3 regions of the Streptomyces sp. NPDC090106 genome follow, and region 3 is predicted to be linked to each of the others. Evidence: riboswitches for the same ligand, from Rfam matches in the RefSeq annotation. Region 3 holds a riboswitch; each other region holds the start of a gene.

The links. Region 3 has a riboswitch for S-adenosylmethionine ahead of ACIPSE_RS18115 (aminotransferase class V-fold PLP-dependent enzyme). Riboswitches for the same ligand answer to the same signal wherever they lie in the genome.
Region 1: another riboswitch for S-adenosylmethionine. It lies ahead of ACIPSE_RS24295 (ABC transporter substrate-binding protein); the one in region 3 lies ahead of ACIPSE_RS18115 (aminotransferase class V-fold PLP-dependent enzyme).
Region 2: another riboswitch for S-adenosylmethionine. It lies ahead of thrC (threonine synthase); the one in region 3 lies ahead of ACIPSE_RS18115 (aminotransferase class V-fold PLP-dependent enzyme).

The regions. Positions count from the first base shown of each region.
Region 1 covers NZ_JBIVDS010000007.1:370,573-380,379, reverse strand. The annotation lists gene pgm (phosphoglucomutase (alpha-D-glucose-1,6-bisphosphate-dependent)) at 1-12, opposite strand, end outside; gene ACIPSE_RS24320 (class I SAM-dependent methyltransferase) at 150-827, shown strand; gene ACIPSE_RS24315 (hypothetical protein) at 831-2,012, opposite strand; gene ACIPSE_RS24310 (LLM class flavin-dependent oxidoreductase) at 2,394-3,500, shown strand; gene ACIPSE_RS24305 (NtaA/DmoA family FMN-dependent monooxygenase) at 3,497-4,912, shown strand; gene ACIPSE_RS24300 (DUF1684 domain-containing protein) at 4,945-5,784, shown strand; SAM riboswitch class IV at 5,852-5,965, shown strand; gene ACIPSE_RS24295 (ABC transporter substrate-binding protein) at 6,407-8,026, shown strand; gene ACIPSE_RS24290 (ABC transporter permease) at 8,030-8,989, shown strand; gene ACIPSE_RS24285 (ABC transporter permease) at 8,986-9,807, shown strand, end outside.
Region 2 covers NZ_JBIVDS010000014.1:136,967-146,773, reverse strand. The annotation lists gene groL (chaperonin GroEL) at 1-756, opposite strand, end outside; gene ACIPSE_RS36780 (cold-shock protein) at 1,115-1,321, opposite strand; gene ACIPSE_RS36775 (MoaD/ThiS family protein) at 1,737-2,015, opposite strand; gene thrC (threonine synthase) at 2,076-3,359, opposite strand; SAM riboswitch class I at 3,378-3,517, opposite strand; gene ACIPSE_RS36765 (glucosyl-3-phosphoglycerate synthase) at 3,728-4,672, shown strand; gene ACIPSE_RS36760 (trehalose-6-phosphate synthase) at 4,757-6,181, shown strand; gene otsB (trehalose-phosphatase) at 6,153-6,992, opposite strand; gene ACIPSE_RS36750 (DUF3263 domain-containing protein) at 7,166-7,393, opposite strand; gene ACIPSE_RS36745 (ABC transporter substrate-binding protein) at 7,426-8,658, opposite strand; gene ACIPSE_RS36740 (ROK family protein) at 8,801-9,793, shown strand; gene nagA (N-acetylglucosamine-6-phosphate deacetylase) at 9,793-9,807, shown strand, end outside.
Region 3 covers NZ_JBIVDS010000005.1:235,610-245,416, forward strand. The annotation lists gene ACIPSE_RS18105 (cytochrome bc complex cytochrome b subunit) at 1-1,401, shown strand, start outside; gene trpD (anthranilate phosphoribosyltransferase) at 1,532-2,596, shown strand; SAM riboswitch class IV at 2,673-2,789, shown strand; gene ACIPSE_RS18115 (aminotransferase class V-fold PLP-dependent enzyme) at 2,947-4,308, shown strand; gene ACIPSE_RS18120 (PQQ-binding-like beta-propeller repeat protein) at 4,394-7,306, shown strand; gene ACIPSE_RS18125 (Lrp/AsnC family transcriptional regulator) at 7,343-7,624, opposite strand; gene ACIPSE_RS18130 (rhomboid family intramembrane serine protease) at 7,667-8,428, opposite strand; gene ACIPSE_RS18135 (hypothetical protein) at 8,608-8,847, shown strand; gene ACIPSE_RS18140 (NYN domain-containing protein) at 8,884-9,807, shown strand, end outside.

The DNA.
Region 1 (9,807 bases), on a different contig from region 3:
CGCGTCCTGCATCTCCCGGCTCCTCCACAAGGGTCGGTCATAGGGGTGGTCGAAGGGGTGTTCCCCGGGCCACCGTCCCATTCTCCCCTGTGGGGCCCTTGTGGGCGCGCACCGGCCGCCGTTGTGGCGCACGTCCCGTCGGTGCGAGGATGCGGGCCGGCGAACGAGGGGACACCGACGTGGCGCACGAGGACCGACGACCGCCCGCCGCAGTGCTGTTCAACGCGCTGGGCGCCGACTACGAGAAGGCGTTCGCGCACGCTCCCGCGCATCTGTCCGCGCTGGAGTGGCTGATCGAGCGGCTGCCGCCCGGCGCGCGGACGCTGGACGTGGGCTGCGGCACGGGGCGGCCGACCGCGGCCACGCTCGTCGCGGCGGGCCACGAGGTGCTGGGCGTCGACGTGTCGCCCGTCATGGTCGCCCTCGCGTCGCGTCAGGTCCCCGGGGCCGAGTTCCGGCAGGCCGACATCCGTGAACTCCCTCTGGAACCGGGGTCGTTCGACGGGGTGTGCGTGTTCTTCTCACTGCTCCAGATGACGCGCGCCGAGCAGTCCGCCCTGCTGCGCCGGCTGGCCGGGGCGCTCGCTCCGGGCGGGCATCTGGTGCTGGCCACCGTGCCCGCCGACGTGGAGGACCTGGAGCTGGCCTTCATGGGCCACCCGGTCCGCGCGACGAGCTTCGGCCCGGACGCGTTCGCCGCCGTGGCCGAGGCGGCCGGCCTGACGGTCCTGTCCCGCCATGACGCCCTCTTCACCCCCGACCACCCCGACGGCGGCCCGGAACCCCACCTCTTCCTGTACTGCCGCCGCGACACCGCACGGGACTGACGGTCAGCCGCCCTGCCGCGACCGCCGCCAGGTGCCGCCCCCGTCCTCGGAGATCCACAGCCCCTCGCCCTCGACCAGGTCGTACGACGGTGCCGGCGCGTCCGCGACGCCGTAGAGGGTGGTGCCGTCGACGGTCAGCGAGGTGAAGGCGGCCGGTGTCGTGACGCGGTGGAAGGCGAGGGCGGCGCGGTCGCCGGTGATCCAGTAGGGGCCGCCTTCCTCGCCGACGAGCAGCCGGCCGTCCGCCAAGGTGCGCAGGACCAGCGCCTCGGGGCCGCTCTTCAGGTCCTTCCAGGGCACGCCGCCGTCCAGGAGCGTCCGCCACGTCCCGCCGCCGTCCGTCGTGACCAGCAGTCCGCGCACCCGCTGGTGCGTGTCGTCGCCCCGGACGAGGGCGAGCGCCGCGCTGTCGCCTCCGGCGGCCAGCGCACCGCCGGTGTACGGCTCCGGGACGGCGACGGACCCGAGGGTGCGTCCCGCGCGCTGCCGTACGACGCGTTGCGGCGCGTCGGTCAGCGGCTGCTCCAGGCTCCACACCGTGCCCCGCTCGTCGAGGGCGAGGCGTACGGCGTCGTCCGGCAGTCCGGCGGGCGGCGCCGCGGTGCGGGTGGCGGAGCGGTGGACGAGCGCCGGTTCCGGGGCGGTGAGCAGGACGTCGCCCGCGCGGGTGCGCAGGGGCGTGTCCGAGACGCCGACGGTGTAGCGGTGGCCGCGTACGTCGAGGCCGTACACCCTGTCGACGCTCTCTCCCGACGGCACCCGCAGGAAGCCGCCGGGCACTCCGGTGAAGGTGACGCGTGCCGCCTCGGCGTCGGTGTGCTCCGCGTGCTGGGCGACGGTCCGGCCGTCCGCGCCGACGATCCGCCAGGCGAAGGCGGCGGGACCCTCGTCGTCCTCGACGTTCCTGACGTCGTACGTCAGCAGGAGTGAGCCGTCGCCCGCGCGGGCCACGCCGCTCGGCGCCCCGGCCGCCCGGACGACGTCGGCGGGGGCGGGGTGCGGGTCGTCGAGGACCTGCCGGTACCGGGTCTCGCGATCCGCCGAAGCGCCGCTCCCCGGACCGCTGTTCCCGGGCGCCCCCTCGGCGGTGCCGCCCGCGCCGCAGGCGACCGTGAGGGCCAGCACCGCGCCACCCGCCACCGCGAGCCCGGCCGGTGTCCGCCCGTATGTCCTCCGCCACACCATCCGCCGATCCTCGCACGGCCCCGCCGGGCGGGGCACGGGGACGGAATGCCGGAAGGCTCCGGCAGATGCGGGATACATCGATATGCCCTTGACACTCTCGGGGGCCGACGACGTACGTTGAACTCGCGAATCCCTGACGGGTGGAGGCCCTCGATGGACGTACCTGGCGCGGCACCGTGTGGTGCGTGCACGGGTGCGCGGCTGATCACCCGGCGGCATGTCGACTACTGCCGCACCTCCTCCGCGGTCTGTCCTTCCGTACACGTCTGATCCCCGCCGGCGCGTCCCGCCGGCCGTCTCGTCGTGGCCCCGTGCGCCGCGCGCCCCGGCGTGCCGTGCGCTTCGCGCCGCGTCTCCGCGTGTTCCTCGGAAGGATCCCCCTTGTCCGGCCCTGCCCTGGCTCTCGCCGTCGAACTCGACGGCGACGGCGCCCATCCCGCGGCCTGGCGCCGCGCCGCCCACTCCCCCGACCAACTGCTCACCCCGCGCCGCGTGGCCTCGGTCGCGGCCGTCGCGGAGAACGCCGGGTTCACCCTGGTGACGCTCGACGACGGCGCGCTGCCGCCCGACGCGTCGCCCGACCCCGTCGGCCGGATCGGCGCGGTGGAGCGGGCGGCGTTCGTCGCCGCGTCAACCAGCACGATCGGGATCGCCCCCGTCGTCCCCGTCACCTACGCCGAACCGTTCCATGTCTCCAGCCAGTTGGCGTCCCTGGACCACGTCTCCGGCGGTCGTGCCGGGTGGGTCGTCGGGGAGGAGGAGCGTCCCGGGGCGGCCCGTGCCTGGGGGCGGCCTCTCGTCGCGGACGCCGAGGGGCGGGCGCGGGAGTCACGGGAGGGGGTGGAGGTGGCGCGGGCGCTGTGGGACTCGTGGGAGGACGACGCCGTCATCAGGTCCGTGGCCACGAGCCGCTATCTGGACCGTGAGCGGTTGCACTACATCGACTTCACCGGGGAGACCTACGCCGTGAAGGGCCCGGCGATAGTCCCGCGCCCGCCGCAGGGCCAGCTCGTCGTCCTGGGGGCGCCGGACCGGGTGCCCGCGGCGCGGCTGGACGTCGCCCTCGTCGCGGGACGTGACCTGGCCGCGGTCGCCTCGGCCGCCTCCGGAGCGGGCACGCCGCGCGTCTTCGCCGAGGTCGAGGTCGCGCTGGACACGCCGGAGGCGACCGCCGCGGAACGGGTCGCCGACCTGGAGCGGCATACCCCGTGGACGGACCGGGGCAGGCTCCGGCACATCGGCTCGGCGGAGCGACTCGTGCGCCTGCTGGCCGAGTTGAGCCGCCACGTGGACGGCGTACGGCTGCGTCCGCTGGTCCTGGACGAGGATCTGGGGGTGCTGTCCCGGCTCGTCCTTCCGGCGCTGTCCGAGCGGCGGCTGCTGGTCCGCCCGCTGCCCGGTGCGTCGCTGCGCTCGGCGTTGGGTCTCGAACGCCCCGCCAACCGCTTCGCAACCGCGGCCGTGGCCGCCGAGGAGGACGCCCGATGACCCGCACCGATCCCCTCGACGTCCCCCGGCCGCACGCCCGGCTGCACTTCGGGGTGTTCTTCCAGGGCGTCAACCACTGGACCATCTGGTCGGCTCCCGACAGCGGTTCGCAGATCGACCCGGCGTCCTTCCGCAAGGTGGCCCAGACCGCCGAACGGGGCCTGTTCGACGCGTTCTTCCTCGGTGAGGGGCTGCGGCTGCGCGAGGTCGACGGCAGGATCCACGATCTCGACGTGGCGGGCCGCCCGGACGCGATCACCCAGCTCGCGGCGCTGGCGGCGGTCACCCGCCGGATCGGTCTCGTCTCGACGTCCAACTCGACCTTCAACGAGCCCGCCGACCTGGCCCGCAGGCTCTCCGGGCTCGACCTGCTCTCCGAGGGCCGCGCGGGCTGGAACGTGGTGACCACCGACAACGCGTGGACCGGTGCCAACTTCCGGCGCGGCGGCTATCTGGACCACGCCGACCGCTACCGGCGCGCCGAGGAGTTCCTCACCGTGGCCCGCGCGCTGTGGGACGGCTGGGCGGACGGGGCCGTCGCCGGTTCGGCGGGCGCGCCCGCCTGGTCGGCGCCCGGCGCGGTCCGCCAAGTGCGTCACCGGGGACCGCAGTTCGACGTCGATCTCGCGCCGACCCTGCCGCGCAGCGCCCAGGGGCACCCGGTGGTCTTCCAGGCAGGTGACTCCGGGGAGGGGCGCGACTTCGCGGCCCGCAACGCCGATGTCATCTTCTCCGCGCACGGCAGCGACTTCGACGACGCGCTGGCCTTCGCCGACGACATCCGCACCCGGCTGCGTGCCGTCGGACGGCCGGACGACGATCTGCGCATCCTGCCGGGCACCGAGATCATCATCGGGGCCACCGAGGAGGAGGCCGAGGAGAAGAAGCGCTGGATCCGCCTCCAACAGGTCACCCCCGCGACGGCGTTGGGCATCGCGACGCTGCTGTGGGGCATCGATCTGTCCGGCCGTGACGCCGACGGTCCGCTGCCTGAGGAGGACCCGGTCGTCGCCGAGAACGACGGTTCCTTCGGCGCGCGGCGGGTCGCCGACCCGCGCACGGTCGTCGCCGAGTGGCGGGCCAGGGCGGAGGCGAACGGCTGGTCGCTGCGCGAGACCGTCATCGCGCTCGGCCCGCAGCGCGGCCACGTCGGCACCCCGTCGGGCCTCGCCGACAAGTTCGCCCGCTTCGTCCGGCACGGCGCCGTGGACGGCTTCAACGTCACGCCGTACCTGATCCCCGACGGGCTCGACGACATCGTCGACCTGCTCGTCCCCGAGCTCCAGGAACGCGGGGTGTACCCCACGGAGTACGCCGGTACGACGCTGCGCGAGCACCTGGGGCTGCGGGCACCCCTGACCCACCGGGCCGCGGCCGACCGGACCGCGGCCGACCGGCGCCGCGCGGGCTGACCGCCGTCCACCGTTCCGTCCGAGGAGGATTCATGACGACCGAGGCCACCACGACCAAGGCCGGCACGACCGATCTGCACGCCTTCACCGAGAGCTGGCTGGAGTGGTACCGCGCGCAGGAGGCGCGGCTCTCCGCTCCGCACGGGTTCCTCGCGATCACCGGGCTGCACTGGCTCGACGAGCGCCCGCAGCGGTTCCCCGACGCGCCGGGCGCCTGGCACACCGGCCCCGACGGGGTCGTCGTCGCGCTCGGCGAGGGCGAGGAACTGGTCGTCGAGGGGCGGCCGGTGCGCGGCGAACACCGCTTCGGAGTGCTGCCCGAGCGGGGCGGCGTCGACGCGGTGTGGGGCGACGCGGTGATCGAGGTCGCCAAGCGCGGCGGCAACGACATCGTGCGGCCCCGGCACCCGGACGCGCCGCTGCGCACGGACTTCACGGGGACGCCCGCCTACGCGCCGGACCCGCGCTGGGCGGTGCCGGGCCGGTACGTCCCGTTCGAGACCCCGAGGCCGACCACCGTGGGCGCCGCCGTGGAGGGCCTTGAGCATGTGTATGACGCGCCGGGCCGGATCGAGTTCGACCTGGACGGGCGGCGGTTGTCACTGACCGCGTTCCCCGGGCACGGGGAGGGGCGGCTGCTGGTGCTGTTCACGGACGCGACCTCCGGCGTCACCACGTACGCCGCGAACCGGGCACTGGCCCTGGAGGCGCCCGGCGGCGACGGCACCCTCGTCGTCGACTTCAACCGGGCCGCCAATCTGCCGTGCGCCTACACCGACTTGGCGACCTGCCCGCTGCCTCCGGCCGAGAACCGGCTCCCGGTGGCGATCGAGGCGGGCCTGAAGATCCCCCGCGAGCGCGGCGGTTCGTGATCCGGCGCGTCTCACGCCGCGGAACCGTCGTTGACGTGATGTGAGACCGCTTCGTACGATCACTGACGGCATCGAGTGTCAGCGTCAAGCCCTGGCTCGCTGACCGGCAACCCTCCCGCGCGGTGGGGTGCTCCAGGTGAAGGCCCGGCGCGGATCGTGGTGATCCCCGCAAGCGCGTGGCCCCCCCTCGACGGGGGCGGAGACAAGGAGGACCGGTATGCGCCACAGCGGCGACCCGCGCGCCTCGTTCGCCCCCGCCACGGTGTTCTCCCGGCTCGCCCGCCGGCGCCACATCGATCTCAAGCGCTCGACCAGCTGTCTCTGTCAGGCCTGACACCCCCGTCGCCGGTCGTGATCCGGCACGCCCCGGTGGTCGTCGCAGCCGTCCACGGCTGCCTTCGCCGTCGCCCTCTCGCTGAACGACGGCCGCCCTCGTCCTCGCCGTGATCCTCGGGCTCCTTCGCCCGCCCTCCGGCCCACGGCTGCCTGCGCCTTCCCCCGGCCCCCTGTCTGCACAGCGCTCCCCGGCGCCGGTCACGCACCGGCCGGGGCCGCACACCCCCGCACGGCCGTGCCCCGAGCGGCACCGCCCTGTCCGGTGACCCGAGTAGGAGAATCCTCCGTGACAGCTCTTCCGGCTTTCAGATCCCCCCGATGGGCGGCGGCCACCGCCCTGTTCACCACCGGTGTGCTGTTGACCGCCTGCGGTTCGGGCACCGACGGCTCCGGCTCCGGTGGCGGCGAGCCCCGGTCCGGTGGCACCCTGACGTTCGCGGTGGGCTCGGACGCCGGGTGCGTCGACCCGCAGCAGGTCGCGAGCAACGACACCATCTACTCGGTGCGCCAGACCGTGGACTCCCTCACCGACCAGGACCCGGAGACGGGGAAGATCGTGCCGTGGCTCGCGAAGAGCTGGGACATCAGCGCCGACACGACCACCTTCACCTTCCATCTGCGCTCCGGCGTCACCTTCAGCGACGGGTCGAAGCTGACCGCGCAGGTCGTCAAGGACAACTTCGACGCCGTGCCTGAGCTCGGCGCCCTCGCGACCCTCGCCCAGGGCTATCTGAGCGGTGTCAAGAACACCACGGTGGTCGACCCGCTGACCGTCAAGGTGACCTTCGCGGAACCCAACGCCCAGTTCCTCCAGGCCACTTCGACGCACTCGCTGGGCATCGAGTCGTCGGCGAGCGTGCGGCGGACACCGCAGCAGCGGTGCAGCGAGGGCATCGTCGGGTCCGGGCCGTTCGTACTGAAGCGGTACGTGCAGAACCAGTCGATCACCCTGGCCAAGCGCACCGGTTACGCGTGGGGCTCCTCCCGCTGGGACAAGCAGGGCGAGGCCTATCTGGACCAGCTGGTCTTCAAGGTCGTGCCCGAGGCGGGCGTGCGCGCCGGCAGCCTCCGGTCCGGCCAGGTGGACGCGATCGGCAGCGTCGGCAAGGCCGACGAGACGGCCCTCAAGGGCGGACAGGTCAGCCTCCAGCGGCGCGCCAACCCCGGCGTGGTGTTCGGACTCGGCCTCAACAACGCGCGCCCCGCCCTCAAGGACGCCAGGGTACGCCAGGCGATCCTGGCCGCCATCGACCGCGAGGAGATCGCCGGCACCGTCTTCCCGACCGGGACCCGCGCGGCGACCAGCGTCCTGGCGCACACCACACCCGACTACACCAGCCTCGCCTCCGACCTGTCCTTCGACGCGGACAAGGCGAAGTCCCTGCTGGACGAGGCGGGTTGGAAGACCGGCGACGACGGCATCCGCACGAAGGGCGGCAAGAGGCTCGCCCTGACCGTCGACTGGGTCCCCAACTCGGCCACCAACCAGCCCGCGCTGGAACTGCTCCAGCAGCAGCTGAAGGCGGTCGGCGTCCAGGTGACCCTCAAGCAGCTCCAGATCACCCAGTTCGCCCCGATCCTCCAGGCGGGCGACTACGACGCGGCCTGGGGCAACATCACCCGGGCCGACCCGGACATCCTGCGCAGCTCCTTCTCCACGAAGCTCGCCAACAACTACCGCGTCCCGGAAGGGGAGCTGGACACGGCGCTGACCGCGCAGGCGGCGACCACGGACCCGGCCGAGCGCGCGGAACTGGTCGCCCGGGCGCAGCAGCTGATCGTGCGGAACGCCTACTACGCGCCCGTGGTGGAGCTCCAGACCCAGATCGGTGTGTCTAAGAAGGTGCACGACCTGGACTTCGACGCCTCCAGCCGGCTCCAGTTGCACGACACGTGGATCGGCTAGACCGTGCGCCGCTATGTGATCAAGCGTCTCGCGCAGGCGGTCGGGGTGCTGTGGGCGGCCTACACGGTCTCGTTCCTCGTGCTGGACTATCTGCCGGGCGACCCCGTCACGGCGATGGCGAGCGCGGGCATGGACTCGGGTGAGGTCGACCCGGCACGGCTCGCGGCGCTGCGCCATGAGTACGGCTTCGACCAACCGGTGCTGGTCCAGTACGCGGACTATCTGGGGCGGGCGGTGCACGGCGACTTCGGCGACGCGATCTCCACCGGCCGCCCGGTCACCTCGACCCTGGCGGACGCGCTGCCGCAGACCCTCCAGCTCACCGGTGCGGCGCTGTTGCTCGCGGTGGTCCTCGGCGGAGGTCTCGCGGTGGCGGCGACCTTCACCTCCCGGCGCTGGCTGCGGCAGTTCCTGCTGTCGCTGCCGCCGCTCGGGGTGTCGGTGCCGACGTTCTGGGTGGGGCTGCTCCTCGTCGACATGTTCTCGTTCCGGCTGAACTGGTTCCCGGCCTTCGGCAACGACGGCTTCCGGGGCCTGGTGCTGCCCGCCCTGACGCTCGCGGTCCCGACGGGGGCGCTGGTCGCCCAGGTGCTGGCCAAGAGTCTGCTGACGGCGCTGGACCAGGCGTACGTGGAGACGGCGCGGGCCAAGGGCGCGGGGCGCTGGCGGGTCCATCTGCGCCACGCGCTGCGCAACGCCTCGCTGCCCGCGCTGACGGTCGTCGGCCTGCTGGTGGGGCAGCTGGTGGCCGGTTCGGTGGTCGTCGAGACGGTGTTCTCGCGGGACGGGCTGGGCCGGGTCACCGCGGCGGCCGTCACCACCCAGGACATTCCCCTGGTCCAGGGGGTGGTGGTGTTCGGGGCGCTGATCTTCGTGACGACGAACCTGCTGGTCGATCTGGTCTATCCGCTCCTCGATCCGCGGATCGTGGTCGCCTCGGACAGAAGGGCGAGCTTCGCATGAGCCGGAACCAGAGCCTTGTCGACATCGGCGGTCCGCTCAAAGAGCCTCAGGAGGGGCCTCACGAGGGGCCTCATGGAGACCCGGTCGAGGCCCGCCCTGGCCTCCCGGAACCGGCGGACGGCACCGGAAAGCAGCCCGGCCGGGGGCGGCGCACCGGCCTGCGCAGGACAGGGCGGTTCCTGCTGCGCCGGCCCGGTCTGCTGCTGTCGGGGATCGTCGTCGTGCTGGTGGTGCTGGCCTCGTTCCGGCCCGGACTGTTCACCTCGCGGGACCCGCTCAAGGGGGTGCCCGCGGAGAACTTCCGGGGCCCGAGCGGCGCCCACTGGTTCGGGACGGACGAACTGGGGCGCGACGTGTTCGCCCGGGTGGTGCACGGCGCCCAGCTGTCCCTCAAGGCCACGCTGATCGCCGTCCTGGTCGCGTTCGTGGTCGGTGGCCTGCTCGGCGTGGTCGCCGGGTTCGTGGGCCGGTGGGTGGACGACGTGCTGATGCGGTTCGTGGACGTGCTGCTGGCCATCCCGGCGCTGTTCCTGTCGCTGGCGCTGGTCACCGCGCTCGGCTACGGGACGGTGAAGGTGGCCGTCGCGGTCGGTGTCGCGAGCGTCGCCTCGTTCGCCCGGGTGGCGCGCGCCGAGGTGCTGCGGGTACGGCAGGCGGTGTTCGTCGAGGCGTCACGTTCCTGCGGTGCCCGCTGGTACTCGGTGCTGGGCCGGCATGTGCTGCCCAACGCGGCGGGGCCGGTGATCGTGCTGGCCACGCTGGACTTCGGCGCCTCGATCCTCGCCGTGTCCGCGCTGAGCTTCCTCGGCTACGGGGCG
Region 2 (9,807 bases), on a different contig from region 3:
GACGTCCTCGGCGATGATCAGCAGCGGCTTGCCCGACTGCATGACCTTCTCCAGGAGCGGGAGCAGGTCCTTGACGGAGCCGATCTTGGAGTTGGCGATCAGGATGTACGGGTCGTCGAGCGACGCCTCCATCCGCTCCATGTCGGTGGCGAAGTACGCCGAGATGTAGCCCTTGTCGAAGCGCATACCCTCGGTGAGCTCCAGCTCCAGACCGAAGGTCTGGGACTCCTCGACGGTGATGACGCCTTCCTTGCCGACCTTGTCCATCGCCTCGGCGATGAGCTCGCCGATCTGGGTGTCGGCGGCGGAGATGGAGGCCGTGGAAGCGATCTGCTCCTTGGTCTCGACATCCTTCGCCTGCTCGAGCAGGGCACCGGAGACGGCCTCGACGGCCTTCTCGATACCGCGCTTGAGAGCCATCGGGTTGGCACCGGCGGCCACGTTGCGCAGACCCTCGCGCACCAGGGCCTGGGCCAGAACGGTCGCGGTGGTCGTACCGTCGCCGGCGACGTCGTCCGTCTTCTTGGCGACTTCCTTGACCAGCTCGGCGCCGATCTTCTCGTACGGGTCCTCGAGCTCGATCTCCTTGGCGATGGAGACACCATCGTTGGTGATCGTGGGGGCGCCCCACTTCTTCTCGAGGACGACGTTGCGGCCCTTGGGGCCGAGCGTCACCTTGACGGCGTCCGCGAGCTGGTTCATGCCGCGCTCGAGGCCGCGCCGCGCCTCCTCGTCGAACGCGATGATCTTGGCCATGTGAAGTGGTCCCTCCAGGACTGGGGGTGATTCCTTCGGACCGCGCCCGCGCCCGCGACGGACGGCTCGCACACCTCGTGGTTCCTTGCCCCACCCGGCCTGCGGGCCTCACCGACCCGGTCCTCGTTGTCACTCTCACCTTCAGAGTGCTAACGCCAATGATTAGCACTCGGCATGGTCGAGTGCAAGCGGCTCTCGGGGATCGACCGGGGCGCTCCGCCAGGCGCGAACAGGGCGGCGGGGGGCCTGCGGGCACGCCCGGCCCTCCGGGCACGCCGAAGGGCCCGCACCCATGACTCCCCATGAGGTGCGGGCCCTTCGAAGAAGAACGTCGCTGCTAGTTCAGTCGGCGCGCGCTTCAGCCGGTCGCCAGTCGGACCATGTCCGCCTGCGGCCCCTTCTGGCCCTGCGAGATCTCGAAATCGACCCGCTGACCCTCTTCCAGGGTGCGGTAGCCGTCCATCTGAATCGCGCTGTAGTGGACGAATACATCCGCACCACCGTCGACCGCGATGAAGCCGTACCCCTTCTCCGCGTTGAACCATTTGACGGTGCCCTGAGCCATGCCTAACTCCCCTATTACTGGCCCTTGCACGGACCCGCACTTCGCGGATCCGGGTCAGACCTCACCCCCCACAGGATTGGGGGCGTGCGCCGGAACGCGTCGACCGCGGCCGAATGTATCCGTCCAACTGCCCTCTGCAACAGGTCAATCGGACGAGAATTCAGGGCAAGACCAGTCAGGAATGTACGGAGAATTCCGCTGAATATGGGTCAAGTCGGGCCCCATAAAAGGAATAAAAGACGCAGAAGAGGCGCGCACTTTGGCTACTTCTCATCGCAAGTGGAGCCAGAACTCATATGCGTATGGCATGAAGGGTGCGGCAGCTTCCCCAACTGTACCGCGCTCAACCATGCAGAATTGCCCCCTCCGTTTCTCTCACGGAGGGGGCAATTCGATGAACAGTGCGTGATGCGGCTCAGCAGCCGCCGGCCACCGCCGGGATGATCGAGACGCCGGCGCCGTCGGGCGTCGCGGTCTCCAGGCCCTGCTCGAACCGGACGTCGTCGTCGTTCACGTACACGTTGACGAACCGGCGCAGCTTGCCCTGGTCGTCCAGGACACGGGCGGCGATGCCCGTGTGGTTCTTCTCCAGGTCGGCGATGACCTCGCCGAGGGTGGCGCCCTCGGCGGGCACCTCGGCCTGCCCACCGGTGTAGGTGCGCAGGATGGTGGGAATGCGGACGTTGACGCTCACGAGGGAACCTCCGGTCGGTACTAGGTCTTTCAGGGTCCGGCCCAGACTGGGGCTCGACGGCTACGCGAGTCCGGCCTCGCGGAAGGAGTCGAGGCTGGGACGGATCGTCGCGGTGAGCCCGGTGCCCGCCACCGCGTCCAGCGTCTTGAGTCCGTCCCCGGTGTTCAGCACGACGGTCGTCTTCGCCGGGTCCAGCAGCCCGTTCTCGATCAGCTTGCGGGTCACGCCCACGGTCACCCCGCCCGCGGTCTCCGCGAAGATGCCCTCGGTGCGGGCCAGCAGCTTGATCGCGTCGACGATCTGCTCGTCGGTCACGTCCTCCACGGCGCCGCCGGTGCGCCGGGCGATGTCCAGGACGTAGGGGCCGTCCGCCGGGTTGCCGATGGCGAGCGACTTGGCGATGGTGTCGGGCTTCTGCGGCCGGACGACGTCGTGGCCCGCCTTGTAGGCGACGGACACCGGCGAGCAGCCCTCGGCCTGGGCGCCGAAGATCTTGTACGGCCGGTCCTCGACGAGCCCGAGCTTGATCAGCTCCTGGAGCCCCTTGTCGATCTTCGTCAGCTGCGAGCCGGACGCGATCGGGACGACGAGCTGGTCGGGCAGCCGCCAGCCGAGCTGCTCGCAGATCTCGTACGCGAGGGTCTTGGAGCCCTCCGCGTAGTAGGGCCGCAGATTGACGTTGACGAAGCCCCAGCCCTCGCCGGCCGGGTCGCCGATGAGCTCGGAGCAGAAGCGGTTGACGTCGTCGTAGTTGCCCTCGATGCCGACGAGCTCACCGCCGTAGACGGCGGCCATGACGACCTTGCCCTGCTCCAGGTCGTGCGGGATGAACACGCAGGAGCGGAAGCCGGCGCGGGCGGCGGCGGCGCCGACGGCACCGGCGAGGTTGCCGGTGGAGGAGCAGGAGAGCGTGGTGTAGCCGAAGGCGCGCGCCGCCTCGACGGCCTGGGCGACGACACGGTCCTTGAAGGAGTGCGTCGGGTTGCCGGAGTCGTCCTTGACGTACAGCCCGCCGGTGACGCCGAGCTCGGCGGCGAGGTTGTCGGCCTTGACGAGGTGGGTCCAGCCCGGGTTGATGTTGGGCTTGTCGGCCACGTTCGCCGGGACGGGCAGCAGGGGCGCGTAACGCCAGATGTTCGCGGGTCCCGCTTCGATCCGCTTGCGGAGTTCCTCGGTGTCGTACCCGGAGAAGTCGTACGCGATCTCCAGCGGGCCGAAACACTCCTCGCACGCGAAGACCGGACCGAGAGGGACCCGGTGGCCGCATTCGCGGCAGCTCAACGCGGTGGCGGGGCCGAGATCGACCTGGGTTCCGGAGGTGTTCGCGACAGTCTGCGCAGCCATGAGAGGCGAGGCCCTTTCTCCTCATCTTCCTCACGACGCATCTCGCCGTGAGACGGATTTGGCACCTTCCCGAGTCGGGAGCCTCACGTACGCGAGAACCGACTGGAGGGTTGCCGGGGCTTCATCGGGCCGTATCCCTCTGCCCCTCTGGATGAGCGGTATGAAGTTGTCGATCTGTGGTCGATCCGTGGTCGATCCGTGCGTGGATCACCGCGTGGATCTCGGTGGGGCCGTCCAGGACATGCGATGGTCACCCGCCTTGTTCAAGACTGTAACCGACAACAAGGACAGTTGAGATAGTCGTCCGAACCGCGAGATGGATCACACACGACGATCCCCCCGCCGCCCCACGCAGAGGAGTCGCCCACGTGCTGAAAGAAACAGAGCGCTGGCTGGCCACCCGCTCCTGGTCCGTGACCGACCGCCCTCTGCACCGGATCATGGCCGCGAAACAACGCACCGGTCAGACGGTCAGTGTCGTCCTGCCCGCGCTCAACGAGGAGGAGACCGTCGGTGACATCGTCGCGGTCATCCGGCACGACCTCATGCAGCAGGTGCCCCTCGTCGACGAGATAGTCGTCGTCGACTCGGGCTCCACCGACCGCACCTCGGCGGTGGCCGCCGCGGCGGGCGCCCGGGTCGTGCACCGGGACGAGATCCTGCCCCGCATCCCCGCGGCCCCCGGCAAGGGCGAGGTCCTGTGGCGCTCCCTCCTCGTCACCTCCGGTGACATCGTCTGCTTCATCGACGCCGACCTGAAGGAGTTCTCCTCCGACTTCGTCTCCGGCATCGTCGGCCCGCTCCTGACCGACCCGGGCGTCGACCTGGTGAAGGCCATGTACGACCGTCCGCTGGGCGGTGCGGCGGGCCAGGGCGGCCGGGTGACGGAGCTGATGGCCCGCCCCCTGCTGAACATGCACTGGCCCCAGCTGGCCGGTTTCGTCCAGCCGCTCGGCGGCGAGTACGCGGCCAGACGCTCCCTGCTGGAGCAGCTCCCCTTCCCGGTCGGCTACGGCGTCGAGCTGGGCATGCTGGTGGACGCCCTGCACCTGGTCGGCCTCGACGCGCTGGCCCAGGTCGACGTCGGCGTCCGCAAGCACCGCCACCAGGACGGCCAGGCGCTCGGCCGGATGTCCGCCGCGATCTACCGCACGGCACAGCTCCGCCTCGCCCGCGGCCATCTGATCCGCCCCGCGCTGACCCAGTTCGAGCGGGGCGAGGACGGCTTCGAGCCGCGCACGTACTCGGTCGACACCGAGGAACGGCCGCCCATGGTGGAGATCTCCGAGTACGCCGAGCGGAAGGTCGCGTAACGCCCCGGGAGCCCGCCGTATACGGCTGGATACCTGCGGTGACCGTACGTTTGAGCGTTTACGCGCCGGGCTAGGTTGAGGCGTATGGCGTCCCTCTCCCCCACGGCCCCCGCCCCTGCCTCCGCCCGGGTGCTCGTGGCCTCCAACCGCGGGCCGGTCTCGTACGAGGTACGGGACGACGGCACGCTCAGCGCCCGGCGGGGCGGCGGCGGGCTGGTCTCCGGGCTGTCGGCGATCGGCCCGGACGCGGACGCCCTGTGGGTGTGCTCGGCGCTGTCCGACGGCGACCGGGAGGCGGTGCGGCGCGGGGCCGGCGAGGACGGCGTGCGGATGCTCGCCGTCCCGGCGGACGTGCACGCGGACGCCTACAACGGCATCGCGAACTCGGTCCTGTGGTTCGTCCACCACATGCTCTACCAGACCCCGCTGGAGCCGTCCTTCGACGCGGAGTTCCGGCGGCAGTGGGCGCGCTACGAGGAGTACAACGCCGCCTTCGCGCGGGCGCTGGCCGAGGAGGCGGCGGACGGCGCGGCCGTCCTGGTCCAGGACTACCACCTGTGCCTGGTCCCCGGGATGCTCCGCGAGCTCCGCCCCGACCTGCGCATCGGCCACTTCTCGCACACCCCGTGGGCGCCGGTGGACTACTTCCGGATGCTCCCCGACGACATCTCCGCGCAGATCCTGCGGGGCATGCTGGGCGCCGACCGGCTGGGCTTCCTGACCCGGCGCTGGGCCGACGCGTTCGAGCGCTGCGCGGCGGAGCTGGCCGGCGGGCTCGGGGACACCCGGGTGGGCGTGCACGGGCTCGGCGCCGACGCGGACTTCCTGCGGAAGCGGTCCCACGCGCCGGACGTCACCGACCGCATGGCCGCGCTGGCGGCCGAGATCGGCGAGGGCCGCAAGGCGATCGTCCGGGTCGACCGCACCGAACTGTCGAAGAACATCGTCCGCGGCCTGCACGCCTACGCGGCCCTGCTGGAGAGCCGCCCGGAGTGGCGCGAGCGGGTGGTCCACGTGGCGTTCGCCTACCCCTCCCGGCAGGACCTGGCGGTGTACCGCGACTACACGGCCGAGGTGCAGCGGGTCGCCGACTCGGTCAACTCCCGCTACGGCACGCCCGGCTGGACCCCGGTCGTCCTGCACGTCAAGGACGACTTCGCCCGCTCCCTGGCCGCCTACCGCCTCGCCGACGTCGCCCTCGTCAACCCCATCCGCGACGGCATGAACCTGGTCGCCAAGGAGGTCCCGGTCGTCTCCGACGAGGGCTGCGCGCTGGTGCTGTCCCGGGAGGCGGGCGCGTACGAGGAGCTCGGCGAGGACGCGATCACGGTCAACCCCTACGACGTGACCGCCACGGCGCACGCCCTGCACGAGGCGCTCACGATGCCCTCGGACGAACGCGCCGAACGCACCAAGCGGCTGGCCGCGGCGGCCACGGCGCTGCCTCCGGCCCAGTGGTTCCTGGAGCAGCTGCGGGCGCTCAGGGAAGCCGGTCCGCGAGACGCCTGAGCAGGTCCACGACGCCTGCCGGGCCGTCGACGACGAGGTCGGCGCGTTCCTTCAGCTCCGGTACCTCCTCGCTGCCCGCGCTGCACACCAGCAGTCCGGGGACGCCGTCGGCGCGGAGCGCGTCCACGGCGGCGTAGGCGGGGAGGTCCCCGAGGTCGTCGCCCGCGTAGAGGACGGCCTCGGCGCCCAGCTCCCGGACGAGCCCGAGGAGCGCCACGCCCTTGTCCATGCCCGGCGGGCGCAGCTCCAGGACGAGGCGTCCCGGCTCGACGATCAGACCGTGGCGGGTGGCGAGGCCGGTGAGCGGCTCGCGGAGCGCCTCGAAGGTGCCCTGGGGGTCGGCGGCCCTGCGGGTGTGCACGGCGAGCGCCCGCCCCTTCTCCTCGACCCATGTGCCCTCGCGGGCGCCTGCCCGGTCGAGCAGGGCGGGGAGTTCCTCGCGTGCGCGGGCCACTCCGGGGTGGGGCGGGGGTGCGGTGATCTCGCCGGTGGCGGCGTCCCAGCGTTCGGCGCCGTAGTGGCCGAGGACGGTGAGGTGCTCCAGCCCGGGGACGCCGGCGAAGCCGCCGAGGCGGACGGCGAGGGCGGGTGGGCGGCCGGTGACGACCGCCACGGTGGCCACCTTCGGGGCGAGGGCGGCGAGGGCGATTACGGCGTCCGGGTGGGCGAACGCGTGTTCCGGGTCCGGGACGATGGGGGCGAGGGTGCCGTCGAAGTCGAGGGCGACGATGCTCCTGCCCGGCCGCTGAAGCACGGCCTCCAGCCCGGCCTTGCCCGCCCGCGTCCCCACGACCACGTCATCGATCCCCATGCCTCGACCCTACCCAGCCTTCTCCCGCCCCCGCCGCCCCTTCCCTTCCCGTCCCTGGGGGCTGCCGCCCCCAGACCCCCGCATCGGCCCTGAACGGGCCTCGTCCTCACACGCCGGACGGGCTGGAATGCCGGACCTGGCGTAAAAATTCAGCCCGTCCGGCGGGTGCGGAGTCAGCGGTCCCTTCGACGGGACTGCCGGATGCGGCGGAGGCGGTTGATCGTGACCGGGTCCGAGGCCAGGGCGCGGGGATCGTCCAGGAGGGCGTTCAGGAGCTGGTAGTAGCGGACCGGCGCGAGGCCGAGTTCCTCGCGTATCGCCCGCTCCTTGGCACCGGCCGCGGCGAAGCCACGACGCTCCAGGGCGAGGATCGCCAGCTCTCGGGGGGCGAGGTCGGTCATACGGGAACCGTAGCCCCGGGCACCGACAGCGCCTACTCCGCGCTCTCCGCGGTCATCGCCGTCGTCTGGAGCCGGCCGAGGACGGTGGCCGGGTTGCCGCCGGAGGTCACCGCCTTGCCTATCTCCTTCTTGACCTCGGCGCTGACCTGGGGCCAGGACGTGCGCCCGGCCGGGTACAGCTCCGCGGCGGGCAGCTCGTCGAGGAACGGCTGGAGATCCTTGTCGCGCGCGGAGGTGCTCATGGTCTGGGACGCGGTCAGCGTCACCGGCAGGAGGTCGTACTCGCGGGAGAAGGCGAGGACGTTCTTCTCGCTGTAGACGAAGTCGAGGAAGCTGCCCACCTCGTCGGCGTGGCCGTTCTGCTTGAAGGCCGTCATCCAGTCGGCGACGCCCATGGAGACGGTGCTGCGCCCGTCGACGCCGGGCATGGGGACCATGCCGTAGTCGACGCCCTTCTTGCCGGCCATCTGCATCAGGGTGGGGTGGCCGTTGAGCATGCCGACCTCGCCGTCCGCGAAGGCGGAGAAGGCGGCGGCACGGTTCAGCTTGCCGGGCGCGACCGGCCCGGTCAGGCCCGCGCCGACGAGGTCGTCCTTGAGCCAGGTGAAGGTGTCGACGTTCTCGGTGGAGTCGATGCCGTACGTGCCCATGCTGGTCGTGTAGCCGCCCCCGCCGCTGAGCAGCCACTGCATGGTCTCGGCCTGGGCCTCCTCGGAGCCGAGCGGGAGGGCGTAGGGGTACTTCACGCCCTCCTCCTTGAGCGCCGCCGCGTCCGAGGCCAGCTCGTCCCAGGTCTTCGGCGGGGTGAGGCCGGCCTTCTTGAAGAGGGTCTTGTTGTAGAAGAGCAGCCGCGTGGACGCCGCGAAGGGCATCCCGTACAGCGTGCCGTCCACCTCGCCGGCCCCGGCGAGCTGGGAGGCGAAGTCGGCCTGGGTGGAGATGGAGAGCAGGTCGTCGGCGCTGTAGAGGAGGTCGTCGGCGGCGTAGTCGGCGTAGGAGCCGATCTGGGCCATGTCGGGCGCGTGCCCGGCCGCGACCATGTCCTTGACCTTGGCGTCCACGTCGTTCCAGGAGTAGACGCTGACGTCGACCTCGACGCCCGGGTGCTTCGACTCGTACGTCTCGGCGAGTCCGTCCCAGTACTTCTGCGAACTGTTCGCGGCGCTGTCGCCGTAGTCGGCGGCGACCAACTTCAGGGTCACCGCCCCGTCGTCCGCGGCGGTTCCGCAGCCCCCCAGGACCGCTGTCATGCCCAGTGCGGACATCACCGCGATCGTCGCCGTCCTACGCCGCTGCACTGCCGGCCCCCTCAACTTCGCTGTCGAAAACTTTCGAAAGGTCAGACATAAGGTCTACACCACGTGAGTGGACTAGACCTCTCATGGGTCGGCGGGCCACACTACCCCCGTGAGACATGTCATCGCCCTCGACGTGGGCGGCACCGGGATGAAGGCGGCCCTCGTGGGGGCGGACGGCGAGCTGCTGCACCGGGCCCGCCGGGCCACCGGGCGCGAGCGCGGCCCGCAGGCGGTCGTCGACGGCATCCTCGACTTCGCCGCCGAGCTGCGCGCGCACGGCGAGCGGGAGTTCGGCGAGCCCGCGGCGGCGGCCGGCGTCGCCGTGCCCGGCATCGTCGACGAGGCCACCGGGACCGCCGTCTACGCGGCCAACCTGGGCTGGCGGGACGTGCCCCTGCGCGCGCTGCTCACCGAACGGCTGCACGGCGCCCCCGTCGCCCTCGGGCACGACGTGCGCACCGGCGGCCTCGCCGAGGGCCGGATCGGCGCCGGGCGCGGCGCGGACCGGTTCCTGTTCGTGCCGCTGGGCACCGGGATCGCGGGCGCCATCGGCATCGACGGCCGGGTGGAGGCGGGCGCGCACGGCTTCGCGGGCGAGATCGGCCACATCGTCGTCCGGCCCTCCGGGGCCCCCTGTCCCTGCGGCCAGAGCGGCTGTCTGGAGCGGTACGCCTCCGCGGCGGCCGTCAGCGAGGCGTGGGCCGCGGCGAGCGGGGACCCCGCCGCGGACGCCGCCGACTGCGCCAAGGCCGTCGAGTCCGGCGACCGACGGGCCCGCGAGGTGTGGCAGGGCGCCGTCGACGCGCTCGCCGACGGGCTGGTCACCGCGCTCACCCTCCTGGACCCCCGGATCGTGATCATCGGTGGCGGGCTCGCCGAGGCGGGGGAAACCTTGTTCACACCGCTGCGGGACGCCGTCCGGCGGCGGGTCACCTTCCAGACGCTGCCGTCACTGGTGCCGGCGGCCCTGGGCGACACGGCCGGATGCCTGGGCGCCGGGCTGCTGGCCCGGGACCTGCTCACCGCCACCGGGGGCGCCGCCGCGGGCCCCGTTCCCGGCCTCACTCCGAGCCCCCTTCCGAACGAGGAGGAAACCACCTGATGGCAACCCCCACG
Region 3 (9,807 bases):
GTGGAGTACCACGGCAGCTACGTCCCGCTGCAGGGACAGCTGATGTCCGAGGCGTTCAACTCGACCATGCACATCTCCTTCGAGGTGCGCGGCGGTCTGCTGATCCGGCAGATCCACCACTGGGCGGCGCTGATCTTCCTCGCCGGCATGTTCGTGCACATGATGCGGGTGTTCTTCACGGGCGCGTTCCGCAAGCCGCGTGAGGTCAACTGGCTGTTCGGCTTCCTGCTGTTCGTCCTCGGCATGTTCACCGGCTTCACCGGTTACTCGCTCCCGGACGACCTGCTCTCCGGCACCGGTGTCCGCTTCATGGAGGGCGCGATCCTGTCCGTGCCGATCGTCGGCACGTACCTGTCGTTCTTCCTGTTCGGCGGCGAGTTCCCGGGCGGCGACTTCGTGGCCCGCTTCTACTCGGTCCACATCCTGCTGCTGCCGGGCATCATGCTCGGCCTGATGGTCGCCCACCTGATCCTGGTGTTCGTCCACAAGCACACGCAGTACGCGGGCCCCGGCAAGACCAACAAGAACGTGGTCGGCATGCCGCTGTTCCCGGTCTACACGGCCAAGGCGGGCGGCTTCTTCTTCCTGGTCTTCGGTCTGATCTCGGTCATCGCGGCCATCGCCTCGATCAACCCGATCTGGGCCATCGGCCCGTACCGTCCGGACCAGGTGTCCACGGGCGCCCAGCCCGACTGGTACATGGGCTTCTCCGAGGGCCTCATCCGTGTGATGCCGGGCTGGGAGATCGACTTCTGGGGTCACACGCTCGTCCTGGGTGTGTTCATCCCGCTGGTGATCTTCCCGCTGGTCCTGGTCGCGATCGCGGTCTACCCGTTCATCGAGGCCTGGGTCACCGGCGACAAGCGCGAGCACCACATCCTGGACCGTCCGCGCAACGCCCCGACGCGCACGGCCTTCGGTGTCGCCTGGCTGACGGTGTACTTCGTGCTCCTGGTCGGTGGTGGGAACGACCTCTGGGCCACCCACTTCCACCTGTCGATCAACGCCATCACCTGGTTCGTCCGGGTCGCGTTCTTCGTCGCCCCGGTCCTCGCGTTCATCGCCACCAAGCGGATCTGCCTCGGCCTCCAGCGCCGCGACAAGGACAAGGTGCTGCACGGCCGCGAGTCCGGCATCATCAAGCGCCTGCCGCACGGTGAGTTCATCGAGGTGCACGAGCCGCTCAGCCAGGACGCGCTGCACACGCTCACCGCGCACGAGCAGTACAAGCCGGCCGAGATCGGCCCGACGGTCGACGAGAACGGTGTCGAGCGCAAGGTGAAGGGTTCCGAGAAGCTGCGCGCCAAGCTCAGCGAGGCGTACTTCGGCGAGGAGTCCCAGATCCCCAAGCCCACTGTCGAGGAGTACAAGGAGATCACGAGCGGCCACGGCCACCACTGATCACCCGCGCTGCTCGCCACGCAGCGGTCAGAAGGGCCCCGTCCGGTCTGCGGACGGGGCCCTTCGCCGTCCCCCACGCCTCGATAGGGTGGGGGTCCACACTTCTTCTACGACGTTCAGGAGCGGCCGGATGAGCGCTGTGACCCCCGCTGGAGGCGACATCGCGGCGGGCCGTTCCTGGCCCGAGGTGCTGAGCAGCCTGCTCGCCGGGCAGGACCTGAGCGCGGGTGACACGGCGTGGGCGATGGACCGCTTCATGAGCGGCGAGGCCACCGACGCCCAGATCGCGGGCTTCATGGTGGCGCTGCGGGCCAAGGGCGAGACGGTCGAGGAGATCACCGGCCTCGTGGAGGCGATGTACGCGCACGCGCTGCCGCTGGACATCCCCGGCCCGGCCGTCGACATCGTCGGCACCGGCGGCGACCGCGCGAAGACCGTCAACATCTCGACGATGTCCGCCATCGTGATCGCGGGCACCGGCACGAAGGTCGTCAAGCACGGCAACCGTGCCTCGTCGTCCGCGAGCGGCTCCTCCGACGTGCTGGAGAAGCTCGGCATCAACCTGGACCTGCCCCCGGCGCGGGTCGCCGAGGTCGTGGACCGGGCCGGGATCACCTTCTGCTTCGCGGCCAAGTTCCACCCCTCGATGCGGTTCGTCGGCGCCGTGCGCCGGGACCTGGGCATCCCGACCTCCTTCAACCTGCTGGGCCCGCTGACCAACCCCGCGCGGGTCACGGCCTCCGCGATCGGCTGCTTCGACACCCGGATGGCCGGTCTCATCGCCGGCGTGCTCGCCGAACGGGGCTCCTCCGCGCTGGTGTTCCGCGGCGACGACGGTCTCGACGAGCTGACGACCACCGCCACCTCCCGGGTGTGGGTCGTCCGGGACGGCAAGGTGCGCGAGGAGGCCTTCGACCCGCGTGACGTCGGTATCGAGCTGGTGCCGGTCGAGGCGCTGCGGGGCGCGGACGCCACGTACAACGCCGAGGTCGCGCGGCGGCTCCTCGACGGCGAGACCGGCCCGGTCCGTGACGCCGTCCTGCTCAACTCGGCCGCCGCGCTGGTGGCGTCGGAGCAGACCGGGGCACCGCTGGCCGACCAGCTGAGCGCGGGGATCGCCCGGGCCGCCGAGTCCATCGACTCCGGTGCCGCCCGGGGGACGCTGGAGCGCTGGGTGGCGGCCAGCAACGCGTAAGGACGCGGAGGATCGCCGTCCCGCCATCCGGACGCGGGTTGCGGGACGACGATCACATCGCGTACGTTTTTCGGCAGGTCATGAGTGACAGTCATGAAGCCCCGGCTGACTGTCCGGCAACCCTCCGTCCGTGGCGGGGTGCCCCGGGTGAAGACCAGGCCGTGGACAGCAAGGTCCACGGCAAGCGCGGATCCCTCGCACACTTTTCGGTGTGGGACCAGGATCCTGGTCGTCGAGGAGCCTTCTGTGAGCAAGCGAATGCGATAGGGCTGCCGAGCCCCGCCTCCGCGCACCCCTTTCCCCTCAGCCCTTCTGCGCGCTGATCTCTCACGTCTCACGGGAGCCCCGTCATGTCTGTCTCCACCGCTGCCTCCGCCCGGACCATTTGTGCCCCGCTGACCGTTCTGGGACGTGATGTCACCGTCCCGCTCGTCACCGGCGGCGAGGTCGGCTACGCGGCCCTCGACTACGCGGCCAGCGCCCCGGCCCTCCAGCGGGTCTGGGACGACGTGGCGGCGTACGCGCCCTACTACGGCAGCGTGCACCGGGGCGCCGGGTACCTCTCGCAGCTCTCCACCGACCTGTTCGAGAACGCCCGCAGGACCGTCGCCGAGTTCCTCGACTGCCGCGAGGACGACCAGCTCGTCTTCACCCGTTCCACCACCGACTCGCTGAACCTGCTGGCCCGCGCGCTGCCCGCCGGCTGCCAGGTCTTCGTCTTCGAGACCGAGCACCACGCCTCCCTGCTGCCCTGGCAGGACGCGCAGGTCACCTACCTCAACGCGCCGCGCACCCCGCGCCAGGCCGTCGAGACGCTGGAGCAGGCCCTCGCCGAGCGTGACCCGCACGGTCCGGCCCTGGTCTGTGTGACCGGCGCGTCCAACGTCACCGGCGAGCTGTGGCCGGTGCGCGAACTGGCCGCCGCCGCGCACGCCCACGGCGCCCGGATCGTGCTCGATGCCGCCCAGCTGGCCCCGCACCACCCGGTCTCCGTCCGCGACCTCGACGTCGACTGGGTCGCCTTCTCCGGACACAAGCTGTACGCCCCCTTCGGCTCCGGTGTCCTCGCGGGCCGCGCCGACTGGCTCCAGGCCGCCGAGCCCTACCTCGCGGGCGGCGGCGCCAGCCGCAAGGTCACCCGGCGCGAGGACGGCGGCGTCGCCGTCGAGTGGCACGACAGCGCCGCCCGCCACGAGGCCGGCTCCCCGAACGTCATCGGCGCCTACTCCATCGCCTCCGCCTGCAAGGCGCTGACCGAGGCCGGCTTCGACACCCTCGTCGCCCGCGAGCAGCACCTCATCGACACCGTGAAGGCCGGCCTCGCCGAGGTGCCCGAGGTCAGGATCCTCTCCCTGTTCGGCGACGACGCCCCCCGCGTCGGCGTGATCTCCTTCGTCGTCGAGGGCTGGAACAGCTCCCACTTCGCCGCCGCCCTCTCCGCCGAGTACGGCATCGGCGTCCGCGACGGCCTCTTCTGCGCCCACCCCCTGGTGCGCACCCTGCTCGGCAGCGACCCGCAGACCCAGGGCGAGTGCGGCGCCCCCGAGGCCGCGCCCGGCGAGAAGTCCCTCAACGCGATCCGCGTCAGCTTCGGCGCGGGCACCCCGGACGAGCACGTCGAGCGGTTCGTGAACGCCGTGCGCGAGCTGGTCAGCGACGGCGCCAAGTGGCGCTACCGCACCGAGGACGGGCGCTGCGTCCCGGCGGTCTGACCCGCCCGAGCCGCCCGAGCCGTCGGCCCGCGTTGCCGATACGCTCCCTGCCGGGCATGCTCACGACGTCCAGGGGGAGCGGTAGGTGCAGGCGCTGCGCGCGACGGACCCGCACAGGATCGGTCCGTACGAGGTAAGGGGCAGACTCGGGTCCGGCGGCATGGGCGAGGTGTACCTCGCCTCGTCGCGCGCGGGGCTGCTCCTCGCCGTGAAGGTCGTCCGCGCCGAGTACGCCCAGGACCGCACCTTCCGGGCCCGCTTCCGGCAGGAGGTGCGCGCCGCGCAGACCGTCGGCGGTGCGGGGACGTACACCGCGCGCGTGGTCGACGCCGACCCCGAGGGCGAACACCCGTGGATGGCGACCGAGTTCGTGGACGGACCCAACCTCAGGGACGCCGTGCTGGACGGCGGCGCGATGCCGCTGCCCGCCGTACGGGTGCTCGGGGCCGCGCTCGGTGAGGCGCTCGCGGCGATCCATGCCAAGGGGATGGTGCACCGGGACCTCAAGCCGTCCAACATCCTGCTCGCGCCGGACGGTCCGCGGGTCATCGACTTCGGGATCGTGCGCGCGCTGGAGGCCACCGCGATGACCCGGACCGGGGCGATCGTCGGCTCGGTCGGGTACGTCTCGCCCGAGCAGATCCGCAACGGAGGCAAGGTCGGCCCGCCCAGTGACGTCTTCTCGCTCGGCGCGGTCCTCGCGTACGCGGCGAGCGGCCGGGAGCCCCTCGGCGAGGGCCAGGACTCCGTCATCCTGCTGCGCATCCTGACCCGCGACTTCGACCTGTCCGGGGTGCCGCAGCAGCTGCTGGCGCTGGTCGAGTCCTGCCTGGGCGACGACCCGGACGCCCGCCCCGCCCCCGCGGCGATCGTCGAGGCGTCCGGCCACACCCCCCGCTCCCTGCGCCAACAGCTCCGCCCCGGCTGGTTCACCCCCACGGCCCCGACCCCGCACACCCCTCCCACCGGCGAACGCTGGCTCCCCGAGGCGCCACGGCACCCGGACTCGGGCGACAGGGAGAGCCGCGTCGAGTACGCGGCCCCGATGACGGCGACGGACACGCCGGCGCCCGGGCCCGAGACGGGTTCAGCGCCTGAGACACCCTCGGCTCCACAAGCCCGGTCTCGTCGAGGCCCGGCCGAGGCTCCAGAGACGGCGCCCGCCCCTGGGCCGCCCCCCGAGGCCGCTGCCGGCGGGCCGGGTGCCGTGCCTGGGGTGGTTCCTGCGTCCCGGGAGACCTTTGCCCTCGGGCAGGGCCCGGCTTCTGAGGCGTCAGCCGCTCGGGGGCCGGGCTCTGTGTCCGGGGCGGGTTCTGCGCGCGGTTCGGCCGATGCTTCTGAGGCGGCGCCTGCTTCTGGGCTGGGCTCGGGGCCCGCGGCTGCTGCCGGCGGGCCGGGCTCTGCGTCCGGGGCGGCGGCCGTGCGCGGTTCGGCCGAGGTCTCTGAGGTGGTGGCTGCTCCTGGGCCGGGGTCCGAGGCTGCTGCCGGCGGGCCCGGGTCTACGCCCCGGGTGGCTTCTGCACCTGAGTCGGTGCTGGCTCTTGAGGACGCCTCTGGTCCCGAATCGGCTCCTGTGCCGGGGGCGGCTCCTCTGCCCGGGGCGGCCTTTGCTCCCGAGTCGGCCTCTGATCGTGAGCAGGCCCCTGTGCCCAGGGCAGCCCCTGCGTCCGGGGTTGCCTCCAGCCGTGGGCCGGCCCCGGCTCCCGAGGCGGCTTCCCGGCGCGGGTCTGGTCCTGGGGCCGGGGCTGTCGCCGGTCCCGCGTCCGCTCCCGCACCCACGGATGCCCACGCCCCCGCCCCCGCCCCTTCACGGCGTGGGCTTCTGAAGGGTGTTGTCGGTGGGGGTGTCGTTGCCGCGTTCGGGGGTGTGGGGGCCTGGTGGGTCACGCGGGGGGACGGCGGTGGTGAGGCCCGGGGTGGTCGGGCGGGGGGCGGGGCCACCGGTACGCCGGAGGCCTCCGCGACCAGGGCCGGTGTGACCTGGCGGTACACCGCCGACGCGCCCAGCCCGGGTGACGGGCCCTTCGGGGCGCTCTCCGCCGACGGCGGGACGCTGTACGTGGCCTTCGCCGACGGGACGCTGCGGGCCGTGGGCCGCGACGGCCGCGAGCGGTGGACGGTGACGGTGGCCGAGGGCGCGGACGCGTACCTGACCAGGCCGCTCGTCACGGACGCGGGAATCCTCGTCGGCGTCGGGACCGACGCCGTGGACGCCCAGGGCGACCCCGTCGCCCCCGGGTCGCTCTTCGCGGTGAGCGCCGGGGGCGAGCAGGTGTGGACGGCGGATCTGCCCAGCGCCTACTTCCGCCCGCCGGTCGCGCTCGACGGGTCGGTGGCCGTCGGCTGTGCGGTGACCGGAGCCGACGGCGCGGGGACGGTCCGGGTGTACGGGCCGGGCGGCGCGGAGCGCGGGCGGGTCGGCCTGGGCGGGGCGCCCAGCGGGGACCTGGTGGCGGCCGGCGGCGTCCTGTACGTGCCGAGCGTCGACAACCACCTCTACGCCATCGACCCCGCCGGCCCCTCCGTGCGCTGGCGCACCCGGCTGGACGGTGACGTCTCGCGGCCCGCGGTGGGCGCCGGCACCGTCGTCGTGGACACGGGCAACGACGCGGGCGAGCTGTTCGGGCTCGACCTCGCCACGGGCGAGCGGCGGTGGAGCAAGGAGGGCCTCGCCGGGGCCTACGTGGCGGCGGACGCGGACGCCTTCGCGTTCCTGGGAGTCGCCGGCGCGGACGCGTCCCTGCGAGCGCTCACGGAGGACGGCGACGAGGTCTGGCGGTACGGCACCGGCGGCCGGTCCTTCTCCGACCCCGTGCTCGTCGGCTCCACGGTCTACGTCCGCACCGACACCGAGGTCCACGCGATCGGCCTCGACGGCGAGGCGCTCTGGCGCACCGAGGTCGGCGACGACGCGGGCGCCGTCCTGACCCCCCTCGTCCACGGCTCCCGCGTGTACGCCGCCACGTCGCACCAGATCGTGGCCCTGGACACGGAGTAGGGACCGGGACCCGGGCGTGCTCCGGGAGCGGGAGGACTAGCCCTCCAGGCCGATCGCGAAGGCTGCTTCCAGGTCGTGCTGGGAGTACGTGCGGAAGGCGACGTGGGTGTCGGTGGCCTCGACGCCCTGGATCTTGCTGATGCTGCCGGGGATGACCTCGGCGAGGTCGTCGTGGCGGCGGACACGGACCATCGCGATCAGGTCGTAGGTGCCGGTGACGGAGAAGACCTCGCTCACGCTCTCCAGCGAGGCGATCTCCTCCGCGATCTCGGGGATCCGGTCCACGCTGGTCTTGATGAGGACGATCGCGGTGATCACGGCTGGTTCTCTCCCTCGGGGGCCGCTGCTGGGGATCTCACCCTACTCGCGGTCCGGCCGGCCCGGTTCGTCCGCCGTGGGCACGGCCGCCGCCTCCCGGGACGCTGCCGCGGCGGCCGGACGCCCGAAGCGCACCCAGGCGAAGGCCAGGCCCAGGCCGAAGCCCACCAGGTGGGCCAGGTAGGCGACCCCGGGGCCCTGGGAGGCCTGGCCCGCCGCCACCCACTGCAGGGCCGCCCAGAAGGGCAGCACGATCCAGGCCGGGAAGCGCAGCGGCAGGAACAGCAGGAAGGGGAGAAGGCTGGTCACGCGGGCACCCGGGAAGAGGAAGAGAAAGGCCCCGAGCACCGCGGAGATCGCCCCCGAGGCTCCCACCAGGGACTGGTCGGAGTCGGCGTTGGCGGCGGCGTAGCCCAGCAGGGCGAGATAGCCGCAGCCGAGGTAGAAGAGGGTGAACTGGAGGCGGCCCATGCGCTGCTCGGTCAGGACGCCGAAGACGTAGAGGAAGAGCATGTTGCCGAGGAGGTGGATCCAGCTGCCGTGGACGAAGAGCGCCGTCGCCGGGGTGAGGACCGCCCGCGCCGAGCCCTCGAAGAGCTCCACGGGGACCACGCCCCACCGGCGGAAGTAGGCCTGCTGGGCGGCGAGGAGCTGGTCGCCGGTGCCGTAGGACGGGTTGAGGCCCGCGGCCGGGCCGATGACGAAGAGGAGACAGCACAGGGCGATCAGGCCGAAGGTGACCGGAGCCGACCCCCACAGCGACCTGCCGACCTTGCCGAACGTGACACCCCAGTCGCTGATCATGAACACAGAGCATGACGTAACGGGACGCATGCGCACAGAGCGCCTCGCCGCCGGGTCGGGCCTCGGGACGGTCGAGCGGCAAGTACGCGCCAGGCCGTAGGGTTACGAGCCACACGTACCGGGGAGCCTCCGGCGCGTCGCGGACAATGGAACACCTAGTAGGAAAGAGCTCAGTCACGATGACGGTTCCCCTGCCGACCGCCACGACGCGGTGGCGCTGCACCCTCTGCGGCAACCTCACGCGCTTCGACGTGACCCGCTCGTCGAAGGTCGTCGAGTACGTCCACCTCGACCTGGCCGGTGAGCCCAAGGTCGAGGAGCGCGAGGTGGTCAGTGAGACCATCGAGTCGGTGCGCTGCCGCTGGTGCAACGCGGTGGATCAGGTGGAACTCGTGGACAGGCCGGGCGCCGACTCCTGACGGAGCCGGCCCCGCGGAACGGTTGGGGTGTGACGGATGGCGGAGACACAGGGCGGGGGGCCGGGCGACGGCGCCGCCGAGGTGCTCGACCGTCCGCTGCCCGACGGCGTGCGACGCCGGGTCGTGCAGATCGTCTCCGACGGCTTCGGCGGTCTGACCGTCGCCGAACTGCCCGCGCAGCTACGGCAGTACGCCCGGTTCGCCGCCAACCGGCGGGCCAAGTTCGCCGGGAACGCGATGGCGGCGGCGCTGGAGACCGACACCCTGTTCCGGCAGCGGATCGGGGAGAAGTTCAGAGAGGCCCAGCCGGAACTGTCCGGCGCTCTCGACTCCGGCTCCCCGCCCCCGGCCGCGGACCCGCTCGACGTGGCGGCCGCGGCCTACGTACTGCGCCCCACGGGCTGGGTGAAGCTCGTGACGGCGGCCGGCGAGGAGGCCCAGCGGGCCGACGCCGAGCGCGCCGGCGAGGAGAGCCGGGCCGAACTGGAGCGGCTGCGCGAGGAACTGGCCGCGGCGAAGGACCACACGCGTGCCGAGACCGAACGGCTGCGCACCGAGCTGGAGTCCGCGAAGAAGGAAGCCGAATCGCTTCACCGCAAGCTGCGCGCCGCTCTCAGTGACGTGAAGCGCGGTGAGGCCGCCGTGCGCAAGCTGCGCGCCGAGACGGACGCGGCACGGGCCGAGGCGCAGACCCAGGTGTCCGCCGCGGAGGTCGAGACGCGGCGGCTCAAGTCCCGGCTCGGCGAGGTCGAGGCGGCCCTGGAGGCCACGCGCAGAGCGGCCCGTGAGGGGCGCAGCGTCGAGGACATGCGCGTGCGCCTGCTCCTGGACACCGTGCTGGACGCGGCCCAGGGGCTGCGCAGGGAACTGGCGCTGCCGCCGGTGTCGGTGCGGCCCGCGGAGACCGTGGACGCGGTCGAGCCGGGGCGGATGACCCCGAAGGACATCGCCGCGCGGGCC